DNA from 2 places in the Streptomyces sp. NPDC002817 genome. Region 1 is predicted to be linked to the other one. Evidence: riboswitches for the same ligand, from Rfam matches in the RefSeq annotation. Region 1 holds a riboswitch; the other holds the start of a gene.
What was found. Region 1 has a riboswitch for glycine ahead of gcvT (glycine cleavage system aminomethyltransferase GcvT). Riboswitches for the same ligand answer to the same signal wherever they lie in the genome.
Positions count from the first base shown of each region.

Region 2: linked by a shared signal. The riboswitch ahead of gcvP (aminomethyl-transferring glycine dehydrogenase) and the one ahead of gcvT (glycine cleavage system aminomethyltransferase GcvT) in region 1 are both predicted to bind glycine.

Region 1 is NZ_JBSFUY010000026.1:44,241-49,517, forward strand. Features, by position in the region: gene glyA (serine hydroxymethyltransferase) at 47-1,318, opposite strand; gene gcvH (glycine cleavage system protein GcvH) at 1,335-1,712, opposite strand; gene gcvT (glycine cleavage system aminomethyltransferase GcvT) at 1,831-2,946, opposite strand; glycine riboswitch at 2,985-3,090, opposite strand; glycine riboswitch at 3,091-3,200, opposite strand; gene ACWD3I_RS35435 (AAA family ATPase) at 3,422-4,084, shown strand; gene ACWD3I_RS35440 (enhanced serine sensitivity protein SseB) at 4,165-4,938, shown strand; gene ACWD3I_RS35445 (enhanced serine sensitivity protein SseB C-terminal domain-containing protein) at 5,089-5,277, shown strand, end outside.
Region 2 is NZ_JBSFUY010000006.1:9,075-14,351, forward strand. Features, by position in the region: gene ACWD3I_RS13470 (DNA polymerase IV) at 1-1,164, shown strand, start outside; gene ACWD3I_RS13475 (PRC-barrel domain-containing protein) at 1,246-1,623, opposite strand; glycine riboswitch at 1,744-1,840, shown strand; gene gcvP (aminomethyl-transferring glycine dehydrogenase) at 2,015-4,900, shown strand; gene ACWD3I_RS13485 (TOBE domain-containing protein) at 4,986-5,277, opposite strand, start outside.

The DNA of each region.
Region 1 (5,277 bases):
AGAGAAAGGGCGGGGGCACACGTCGTCGGGTGCCCCCGCCGGGGAACTACTTGTTGAGACCGGGGTACAGCGGGTGCTTGTCGGCCAGGGCCTTGACCCGGGCCTTCAGGTCTTCCACGTCGTACGACTGCTTGAGCGCCTCGGCGATGACGTCCGCGACCTCGGTGAAGTCCTCGGCCGTGAAGCCACGGGTGGCCAGGGCGGGCGTACCGATCCGCAGACCCGATGTCACCATCGGCGGGCGCGGGTCGTTGGGGACGGCGTTGCGGTTGACCGTGATGCCGACCTCGTGGAGACGGTCCTCGGCCTGCTGGCCGTCCAGCTCGGACTCGCGCAGGTCGACGAGGATCAGGTGCACGTCGGTGCCACCGGAGAGCACGTTCACCCCGGCCTCGCGGGCGTCCGCGGCTGTCAGGCGCTCGGCGAGGATCCGCGCACCCTCCACCGTACGCCGCTGGCGCTCCTTGAACTCCTCCGAAGCCGCGACCTTGAAGGAGACCGCCTTCGCGGCGATCACATGCTCCAGCGGACCGCCCTGGAAGCCCGGGAAGACCGAGGAGTTCAGCTTCTTCGCGAACTCCTTCTTCGCCAGGATGATGCCGCCGCGCGGGCCGCCCAGCGTCTTGTGGGTGGTGGAGGTGACGACGTCGGCGTACTCGACCGGGTTCGGGTGCAGCCCGGCGGCGACCAGACCGGCGAAGTGCGCCATGTCGACCCACAGATACGCCTCGACCTCGTCGGCGATCCGGCGGAACTCCGCGAAGTCCAGCTGGCGCGGGTACGCCGACCAGCCCGCGATGATCACCTTCGGGCGGTGCTCCTTGGCGAGCCGCTCGACCTCGGCCATGTCGACCAGACCGGCCTCGTCCACGTGGTACGCGACCACGTTGAACTGCTTGCCGGAGAAGTTCAGCCGCATCCCGTGGGTCAGGTGGCCGCCGTGGGCCAGGTCCAGACCGAGGATGGTGTCGCCGGGCTGGGCCAGCGCGAAGAGCGCGGCCTGGTTGGCGGAGGCGCCGGAGTGGGGCTGGACGTTGGCGTACTCGGCGCCGAACAGCTCCTTGATCCGGTCGATGGCGATCTGCTCGGCGACGTCGACGTGCTCGCAGCCGCCGTAGTAGCGGCGGCCCGGGTAGCCCTCGGCGTACTTGTTGGTGAGGACCGAGCCCTGGGCCTCCATGACCGCGACGGGCGCGAAGTTCTCGGAGGCGATCATCTCGAGCGTGGACTGCTGGCGGTTCAGCTCGGCGTCGACCGCGGCGGCGACGTCCGGGTCCAGCTCGTGCAGGGTCTGGTTAAGAAGCGACTTCTCGGACATGTGGTGCTACGACCTCTCAGCCGGCGGAAAAGGCGGTGTACTCGTCGGCGGAGAGCAGGTCGGCCGGCTCGTCCGCGATGCGTACCTTGAACAGCCAGCCGCCCTCGAAGGGGGCGGAGTTCACCAGCGACGGGTCGTTGACGACGTCCTCGTTGACCCCGGTGACCTCACCGGAGACCGGGGAGTACAGGTCGGAGACCGACTTGGTCGACTCCAGCTCGCCACAGGTCTCGCCCGCGGTCACCGTGTCACCGACCTCCGGGAGCTGCACGAAGACGACATCGCCGAGTGCGTTGGCCGCGTGCTCCGTGATGCCTACCGTCGAGACGCCGTCCTCGGCGCCCGACAGCCACTCGTGCTCCTTGCTGTAGCGCAGCTGCTGGGGGTTGCTCATGGCCTGAATTCTCCTGTACGCGGGGGAGTGCTGGTGGATGGGGGACTGCTGGGAACGTGCGTGAGCAGCGGAAATGTGCGCAGGGTCACGCGCGGGCGCGCGACCTCGCGTCCAGTGTCTACTTCTGGCGCTTGTAGAACGGCAGAGCCACGACCTCGTAGGGCTCGTGGCTGCCCCGGATGTCCACACCGATTCCGGTGGTGCCCGGCGCGGCGTGCGCGGCGTCGACGTAGGCCATCGCGATCGGCTTGCCCAGCGTGGGCGAGGGGGCGCCGGAGGTGACCTCGCCGATCACCTGGCCGTCGGCGACCACGGCGTACCCGGCGCGGGGGACACGGCGGCCCTCGGCGATCAGGCCGACGAGGACGCGCGGAGGGCTGTCCTGAGCCCGGGCGGCGGCCTCGGTGAGCGCCTCGCGCCCGACGAAGTCGCCCTCCTTCTCGAACTTCACCACGCGCCCGAGGCCCGCGTCGAAGGGGGTCAGCTCGGTCGACAGCTCATGCCCGTACAGCGGCATGCCCGCCTCCAGGCGCAGCGTGTCCCGGCAGGACAGACCGCAGGGGACCAGACCGGCGCCCTCGCCCGCCTTGGTCAGGGCCTGCCACAGCTCGACCGCGTGCTCGGGCTTCACGAACAGCTCGAAGCCGTCCTCGCCCGTGTAGCCGGTGCGTGCGATCAGTGCGGGGACGCCGGCGACCGTGCCGGGCAGCCCGGCGTAGTACTTCAGTCCGTCGAGGTCGGCGTCGGTGAGCGAGGCGAGGATGCCCGGCGACTCCGGGCCCTGGACGGCGAGCAGCGCGTACGCGTCCCGGTCGTCCCGCACCTCGGCGTCGAAGCCGGCCGCACGCTCCACGAGCGCGTCCAGGACGACCTGGGCGTTGGAGGCGTTCGCGACGACCATGTACTCGGTCTCTTGGAGCCGGTAGACGATCAGGTCGTCGAGGATGCCGCCGTCCTCGCGGCAGATCATGGTGTAGCGGGCGCGGCCCACGCCGACGGAGGCGATGTTGCCGACCAGGGCGTGGTTCAGGAGAGCGGCCGCCTGCGGTCCGCTCACCGTGATCTCGCCCATGTGCGAGAGGTCGAAGAGTCCGGCCTTCGTGCGCACGGCGTTGTGCTCGTCGCGCTCGGAGCCGTAGCGCAGGGGCATGTCCCAGCCGGCGAAGTCGGTCATCGTCGCGCCGAGCGAGCGATGCAGGGCATCGAGCGCGGTAAGGCGGGGTTCATTGCTCATCGGACGGTTGTCTCCCAAGGCATGACGGGCGAGGTCGTTCCTCCCCATCTGTCATCGGAACCTGAGAGGTTCGCCATGACCGCAGGGGACATGACTTGCACCTTGGGTGGAGCCGCCGGTGGGCGGCTCGCTTTTCAGATGTGCCTCGCCCGCGCGGTAACGGGGCCTGAGAGATTCAAGGGAGGGACTTGCTCCTTCGGCGCCCGGGCACTCGTACGAGAACGTACGGCCCGGAACTCTCCCGCGCGGATTCAAACGGCCGGTATGCAGTTGGCGCGGACATCATTGCACGCATCCGTCCGGCGGGGCAGGGGTGGCTCCCACAGGGGTCGCGCAGCCTCCACCGTCACTCGCCGCACGCTGTAGCAGGCCTGTTGCGAGAAACGGACGGAAACAGGAGGCGCCGCGGATTACCTTCTCTTTACACTCGACGGGGAGGGGAACTCGTGACCCGCCCCAGGGGAGGACGATCACGGTGAACAGGACCACTGCGTACGCCACGACCTCGGCCGTCGCGCTGCCCGCACAGCCGGCCGCTCCGGCCCGCGAGACGTGCGCGGCGCAACCGGTCGTCCGGGACCTGCGCGACCGCGCCGGCCACAGCCCGCACGCCCTGCTCTTCGCCCCGGACGACCTGGTCGTGATCACCGGCCTGCCCGGCAGCGGCAAGTCCACCCTGATGCGCCGGGCGGTCAAGGGCGTACGGATCGACTCCCAGGACACCCGCGACCGCTGGGACGACCGGGCGCCGCGCTTCCTGCCGTACGCGATCTACCGCCCCCTCGTCCGCGTCGCCCACTACTTCGGTCTGTTCCGTGCCCTGCGCTCCGGCAAGGGCGTCGTCGTGCATGACTGCGGCACCCAGTCCTGGGTGCGCGGCTGGCTGGCCCGCGAGGCCCGCCGCCGTGGCGGCACCCTGCATCTGCTGCTGCTCGACGTCGCCCCGGACACCGCGCTGGCCGGCCAGCGCGAGCGCGGCCGCGGCGTCTCGAAGTACGCCTTCCTGCGGCACCGCACGGCGGCCGCCCGGCTGATCCGTTCCGTGGCCAAGGGCGATCTGCCGCAGGGCGTCGGCTCGGCGGTGCTGCTCGACCGGGACGCGGCGGACACCCTGCGCCGGGTCGGTTTCACGGGCTGACCTCAGCCGCCGCCGTACCCGCTAGCCTTTTCAGCCACAGACAAGCCACAAGCGGCAGCACTCGGCAGGCGGACGGACAGATGGCATTCCCGGCACAGGCGCACCCCCATCCGCACGGCGGCGGATGGCCCGGCAACGAGCTGGAGGAGGTGCTCTCGGCCTCCCTCGGGATGCCCGCGGCCGGCGGCCGGATCATCGAGGTCCTGGGCCGGAGCTTCGTCTGGATCCCGCTGCCGAACGGCGGCGGCCCGCGCAGCGGCCCTCTCGACCTGCCCAGCATGGAGATCGAGGGCCAGGCGTACGTCCCGGTCTTCAGCTCCGAGGAGCAGTTCCGGCAGGTCGCGGGCGGGCACATGGCGTACACGATCGCGCCCGCGGTGGAGTTCGCGCGCGGTCTGCCCCCGCACATCGGGATCGCCGTGAACCCGGACGGTGTGGTCGGCGTCCCGCTCCCGCCGCCCGCCGTCGCCGAGCTCTGCCGCATCGGCCGCACCCCGCTGGACGGCCCCGGCGGCACCGGCGGCCGCGTCAAGCTCTACGAGCCGGACTGGCAGGAGGACCCGGTCGACTTCCTCGCGACCGCCTCCGCCGAGTTCGCCGCGACCGGCGTGGTCCGCACGGCCCGCCGCTGTCTGGCCTCGATCGAGACGGCGGAGCCCGTGATGTTCGTGGGCGTCGAACTCTCCCAATGGGAGGGCGACCTGCGTACCCTCCCGATGGACGCACTGGCCCGCGCCCTGACCCAGACCCCGGTGCGGTGGCCGGTGAACCTGGTCCTGTTGGACGTAGCCGATGATCCGGTCGGTCATTGGATGCGCGAGAAGGTGAGGCCCTTCTTCCAGGGTGCCTTGTAGACGCCGCTGGGGGCATCGCCGCCAAGGGGCGCGGGGAACTGCGCGATCGACCCCCACACACCCGCAGCCGACAGACCACCGCAAGCCCCGAGCTCTCACCGCTTAAGCTGTCGGCAGACACACGCAACTTTCCCGAAGGGGCGGTAGAAGGTGAGCGCGAGCGGCACCGCCGCGACCGGCCAGGTCGAGCACATGCTGCGCCAGGTGACGCCGGGGCGATACGACGCCTACGAGGCACTCCTCCGCGCCCTCGCCACCCCCTCCTCCGGCCAGGTCTGGATGCTCCTCTGGCACGGCCAGTCGGGCTCGCCCGACGCGCAGTACGGAAACATGGAGGTG
Region 2 (5,277 bases), on a different contig from region 1:
CCGCGCTTCGGGTTCTACCGGTCGATCAGTGAGCAGGTGATGGGGCTGCTGCGGGCGCTGTCGCCGCTTGTGGAGCCGCTCAGCCTCGACGAGGCGTTCGTGGATCTGGAGGCCGGGGGAGCGGCCTGGGACGAGGAGTCGGCGCGGCTGGCCGGGGTGAAGCTGCGCGCCGACATACGGGCCGGCACGGGGCTCACGGGGTCGGTGGGGCTCGCGGCGTCCAAGATGCTCGCGAAGATCGCCTCCGAGCAGGCCAAGCCGGACGGGCTGGTGCTGATCGAGCCGGGGACCGAGCGGGCGCTGCTGGGGCCCAAGTCGGTGCGGATCCTGCCAGGGGTGGGGCCGGCGACGGGTGACCATCTGCGGCGGGCCGGGATCCACACGGTCGAGGAGATCGCGGAGGCGGGGGAGGACGAGCTCGTACGGCTGCTGGGGAAGGCCCATGGGCACGGGCTGTACGCGATGGCGATGGCGTACGACGAGCGGCCCGTGGTGGCCGAGCGGGAGACCAAGTCCGTGTCGGTCGAGGACACGTATGACGTGGACATCCATGACCGGATGCGGGTCGGGCTGGAGGTGCAGCGGCTGGCGGATCGGTGTGTGCGGAGGTTGCGGGGGGCCGGGCTGTCGGGGCGGACCATTGTGCTGAAGGTGCGGCGGTACGACTTCTCCACGTTGACCCGGTCCGAGACGTTGCGGGGGCCGACCGATGACGTGGCGGTGGTGCGGGAGGCCGCGGCGCGGTTGTTGGACTCCGTGGACACGACGGGTGGGGTGCGGCTGCTGGGGGTCGGGGTGAGCGGGCTTGCCGACTACACGCAGGAGGATCTGTTCGCTCAGGCTGCGGGGGAGCGTGCCGAGCTTGCGGAGGAGGAGCAGCGGGTCGAGGTGGCTGAGGAGTCGCCGGTGGTTCCCGTCGAGCGGCGGTGGGTCTCGGGGCACGATGTGCGGCATGACGAGTTCGGGCATGGGTGGGTGCAGGGGAGTGGGCTGGGGAGGGTGACCGTGAGGTTCGAGACGCCGGATTCCGCGCCGGGGCGGGTGCGGACGTTTTCGGTGGAGGATCCTGCGTTGGCGGTGGCTGAGCCGTTGCCGTTGGTGCCGGTGGTGTGTGGGGTGTCCGGTCTTCGGCCGGATTCGGATTCCCGTCCGCACCACCCGTGACGGTTTCGTTGTCGGGCGCGGGTGGCCCCTGTGGGGGCTGAGCACCGTCGTCGGCGGCCGCAGGTCTGTGTGTCTGCTCCGTCAGGCTTCCGCGTCCTCCGTGCCTGCCAGCTTGCCGAAGTCGTGGTCCGGGAAGGGGGGCGGTGGGGCCACGTCCAGGCCGTAGTGGTGGTAGAGCTGGAGTTCCTGGTCGGGGGACAAGTGGCGGCCTACGCCGAAGTCCGGGGCGTCCTTGATCAGGGCTCGTTCGAAGGGGACTCGGAGGGCGCCCTCGAGGAGTTCGCTGGGTTCCAGGGGGACGAATGCGTCCCTGCTGAAGAGGCCGGTGCGTATGGCCGCCCATTCCGGTACGCCGGTCGCGTCGTCGAGGTAGACCTCGTCGATCGTGCCGATCTTGGTGCCGTTGCGGTCGAAGGCCTTGCGGCCGATCAGGTTCCGAGGATCGATATCGGTCTGCACGGGCCCTCCACTAGGTCGCGACTCGCAACTCATCCGTAAGCACTACGAAAGAGCACATTGGGGGAGGCGGCCACTCGAGGGATCCGCGTCTGCCTCGCTGCTAGGCTGACAAGCGGCTGCTGACCCTGTGCGGGAGAGTCCTCCGGACACTGTTCGGAGGCGCCGAAGGAGCAAATCCTCCCCGGAATCTCTCAGGCACACGTACCGCATGGACGAGGCCACTCTGGAAAGCAGGGCGGGAGTACGGCTTCCGCTCTCACCGACGGTGAAAGCCGGGAGCCCTCGGGCGCCCCGGTGAAGCTCTCAGGTTGAGATGACAGAGGGGGAGGCCGTCCGGGTACCCGTGCCGTGGTGCCCCTCGCAGGTCGTGTCAGACCAGGAGGCCTCCGTAATGACCGCCCACCGCACTCCGCTCACAGAGCTCGAGCAGGGGATCCCCTTCGAGCAGCGCCACATCGGGCCCGACCAGGAGGCGCGGGCCAAGATGCTCGCGCAGGTCGGCTATGGCTCGCTGGACGAGCTCACCGCCGCCGCGGTGCCGGATGTGATCAAGAACGCCGATGACCTCGACCTGCCCGGTGCTCGCACCGAGGCAGAGGTGCTTGCCGAGCTTCGCTCGCTCGCCGATCGGAACCAGGTTCTCGGCTCCATGATCGGACTCGGGTACTACGGGACCTTCACGCCGCCCGTCATCCTGCGCAACGTCATGGAGAACCCTGCCTGGTACACCGCCTACACGCCGTACCAGCCCGAGATCTCCCAGGGACGGCTCGAGGCTCTGCTCAACTTCCAGACCATGGTCGCCGAACTGACCGGACTCCCCACCTCCGGTGCCTCGCTGCTCGACGAGGGCACGGCGGCCGCCGAGGCCATGTCGCTGTCCCGGCGCATGGGCAAGAACAAGAAGGGGCTGTTCCTGGTCGACGCGGACGCGCTTCCGCAGACCATCGCCGTGATCGAGACCCGTGCCGAGCCGGCCGGCGTGGAGGTCGTGGTCGCCGACCTCGGCGACGGCATTCCGGCCGACGTCGCCGGTCGTGAGATCAACGGCGTGCTCGTCCAGTACCCCGGCGCCTCCGGTGTCGTGCGGGACATAAAGCCGCTGATCGAGCAGGCGCACGAGCTCGGAGCGCTGGTCACCGTCGCCGCGGATCTGCTCGCGCTGACGCTGCTGAAGTCGCCCGGTGAGCTCGGGGCCGACATCGCGGTCGGAACCACACAGCGCTTCGGTGTGCCGATGGGCTTCGGCGGGCCGCACGCCGGCTACATGGCGGTGCGCGAGAAGTTCGCGCGCAGCCTGCCCGGGCGGCTCGTGGGTGTGTCCGTGGACGCCGACGGGCACAAGGCGTACCGGCTGGCCCTGCAGACCCGTGAGCAGCACATCCGCCGGGAGAAGGCGACCAGCAACATCTGTACCGCGCAGGTGCTGCTCGCCGTGATGGCCGGGATGTACGCCGTCTACCACGGGCCCGAGGGGCTGAAGGGCATCGCGCGGCGGACCCACCGCTACGCCGGCATCCTCGCCGCGGGGCTCACCGCCGGTGGTGTCGAGGTCGTGCACGGCGCCTACTTCGACACGGTGACCGCCCGGGTGCCGGGCAGGGCCGCCGAGGTCGTCGCCGCCGCGCGCAAGAACGGCGTCAACCTGCATCTCGTGGACGCCGACCGGGTCTCCGCCTCCTGCGACGAGACGACCACGCGGGCCCAGCTGAGCGCCGTATGGTCGGCGTTCGGGGTCGAGGGTGACGTCGAGGCGCTCGACGCCGCCACCGAGGACGCCGTGCCGGCCGGGCTGCTGCGGAGCGACGAGTTCCTCGCGCACCCGGTCTTCCACCAGTACCGCTCCGAGACGGCGATGCTGCGCTACCTGCGCAGGCTCGCCGACCGGGACTACGCGCTCGACCGCGGCATGATCCCGCTGGGCTCCTGCACCATGAAGCTCAACGCGACCACCGAGATGGAGCCGGTCACCTGGCCCGAGTTCGGGCAGCTGCACCCCTTCGCGCCCGCCGAGCAGGCGCAGGGCTATCTCACGCTCATCCGTGAGCTGGAGGAGCGGCTCGCCGAGGTCACCGGATACGACAAGGTGTCGCTGCAGCCCAACGCCGGGTCGCAGGGCGAGCTGGCCGGGCTGCTCGCCGTACGCGGGTACCACCGGGCCAATGGGGACGAGCAGCGGACCGTGTGTCTGATCCCGTCCTCCGCCCATGGGACCAACGCCGCCAGCGCGGTCATGGCCGGGATGAAGGTCGTCGTCGTGAAGACCGCCGAGGACGGCGAGATCGACGTCGAGGATCTGCGGGCGAAGATCGAGCAGTACCGCGACGAGCTGTCGGTGCTGATGATCACGTACCCGTCGACGCACGGTGTGTTCGAGGAGCATGTCGCCGACATCTGTGCGCAGGTGCACGAGGCCGGCGGGCAGGTCTACGTCGACGGTGCCAACCTCAACGCCCTGGTGGGGCTTGCCAAGCCGGGCCACTTCGGCGGGGACGTCTCGCACCTCAACCTGCACAAGACCTTCTGCATCCCGCACGGCGGTGGCGGTCCGGGTGTCGGGCCGGTCGGTGTGCGTGCGCATCTGGCGCCGTATCTGCCCAACCACCCGCTGCAGCCCGCCGCCGGGCCGGAGACGGGTGTCGGGCCGATCTCGGCCGCGCCGTGGGGGTCCGCGGGGATCCTGCCGATCTCGTGGACGTACGTCCGGCTCATGGGCGGTGAAGGGCTCAAGCGCGCCACGCAGGTGGCCGTCCTCGGTGCCAACTACATCGCCAAGCGGCTCGAACCGCACTACCCCGTGCTCTACACCGGCCCTGGAGGGCTGGTCGCGCACGAGTGCATCATCGATCTGCGGCCGCTGACCAAGGCGACCGGAGTGAGCGTCGACGACGTCGCCAAGCGGCTCATCGACTACGGGTTCCACGCGCCGACGATGTCGTTCCCGGTGGCGGGGACGCTGATGATCGAGCCGACCGAGTCCGAGGATCTGATCGAGCTCGACCGGTTCTGCGACGCGATGATCGCGATCCGCGGGGAGATCGAGAAGGTCGGCGCCGGCGAGTGGCCCGCGGAGGACAACCCGCTGCGGAACGCGCCGCACACCGCCCGGGCGCTCGGCGGGGAGTGGGAGCACGCGTACACGCGCGAAGAGGCCGTGTTCCCGGCCGGGGTGTCGGTCGCGGACAAGTACTGGCCGCCGGTGCGCCGGATCGACCAGGCCTTCGGTGACCGGAATCTGGTGTGCTCCTGCCCGCCGCTGGACGCCTACGAGGACTGAGCCGGTTGTTGGGATGGGCCCCGCTTTCGGCGGGGCCCATCTTTTGTGTCCGCCGTGTCCGCCGTGGTCGCTGTGTTCGCCTGGCTCACTCGGTCGCGAGGGAGACCTCGGTCGACTTGATCAGAGCTACGACGGGGGTGCCGGCGGCGAGGGCCAGGTCCTCGGCGGCGTCCTTGGTGATGGCGGCGGTCAGTTCGGTGCCGTCGACGGTCACCTTGACGGCTGCCATGGCGGGGCCCGTGGTGATGCCGGTGACCGTGCCGGGGAGCCGGTTGCGGATCGAGAGGCCCTCGACGGGGCCCGTGGCCAGGGAGATCTCCGTCGACTTCACGAGGGCGCGTACGGCGGAGCCCGCCGTGAGGGCCAGGTCCTCGGCC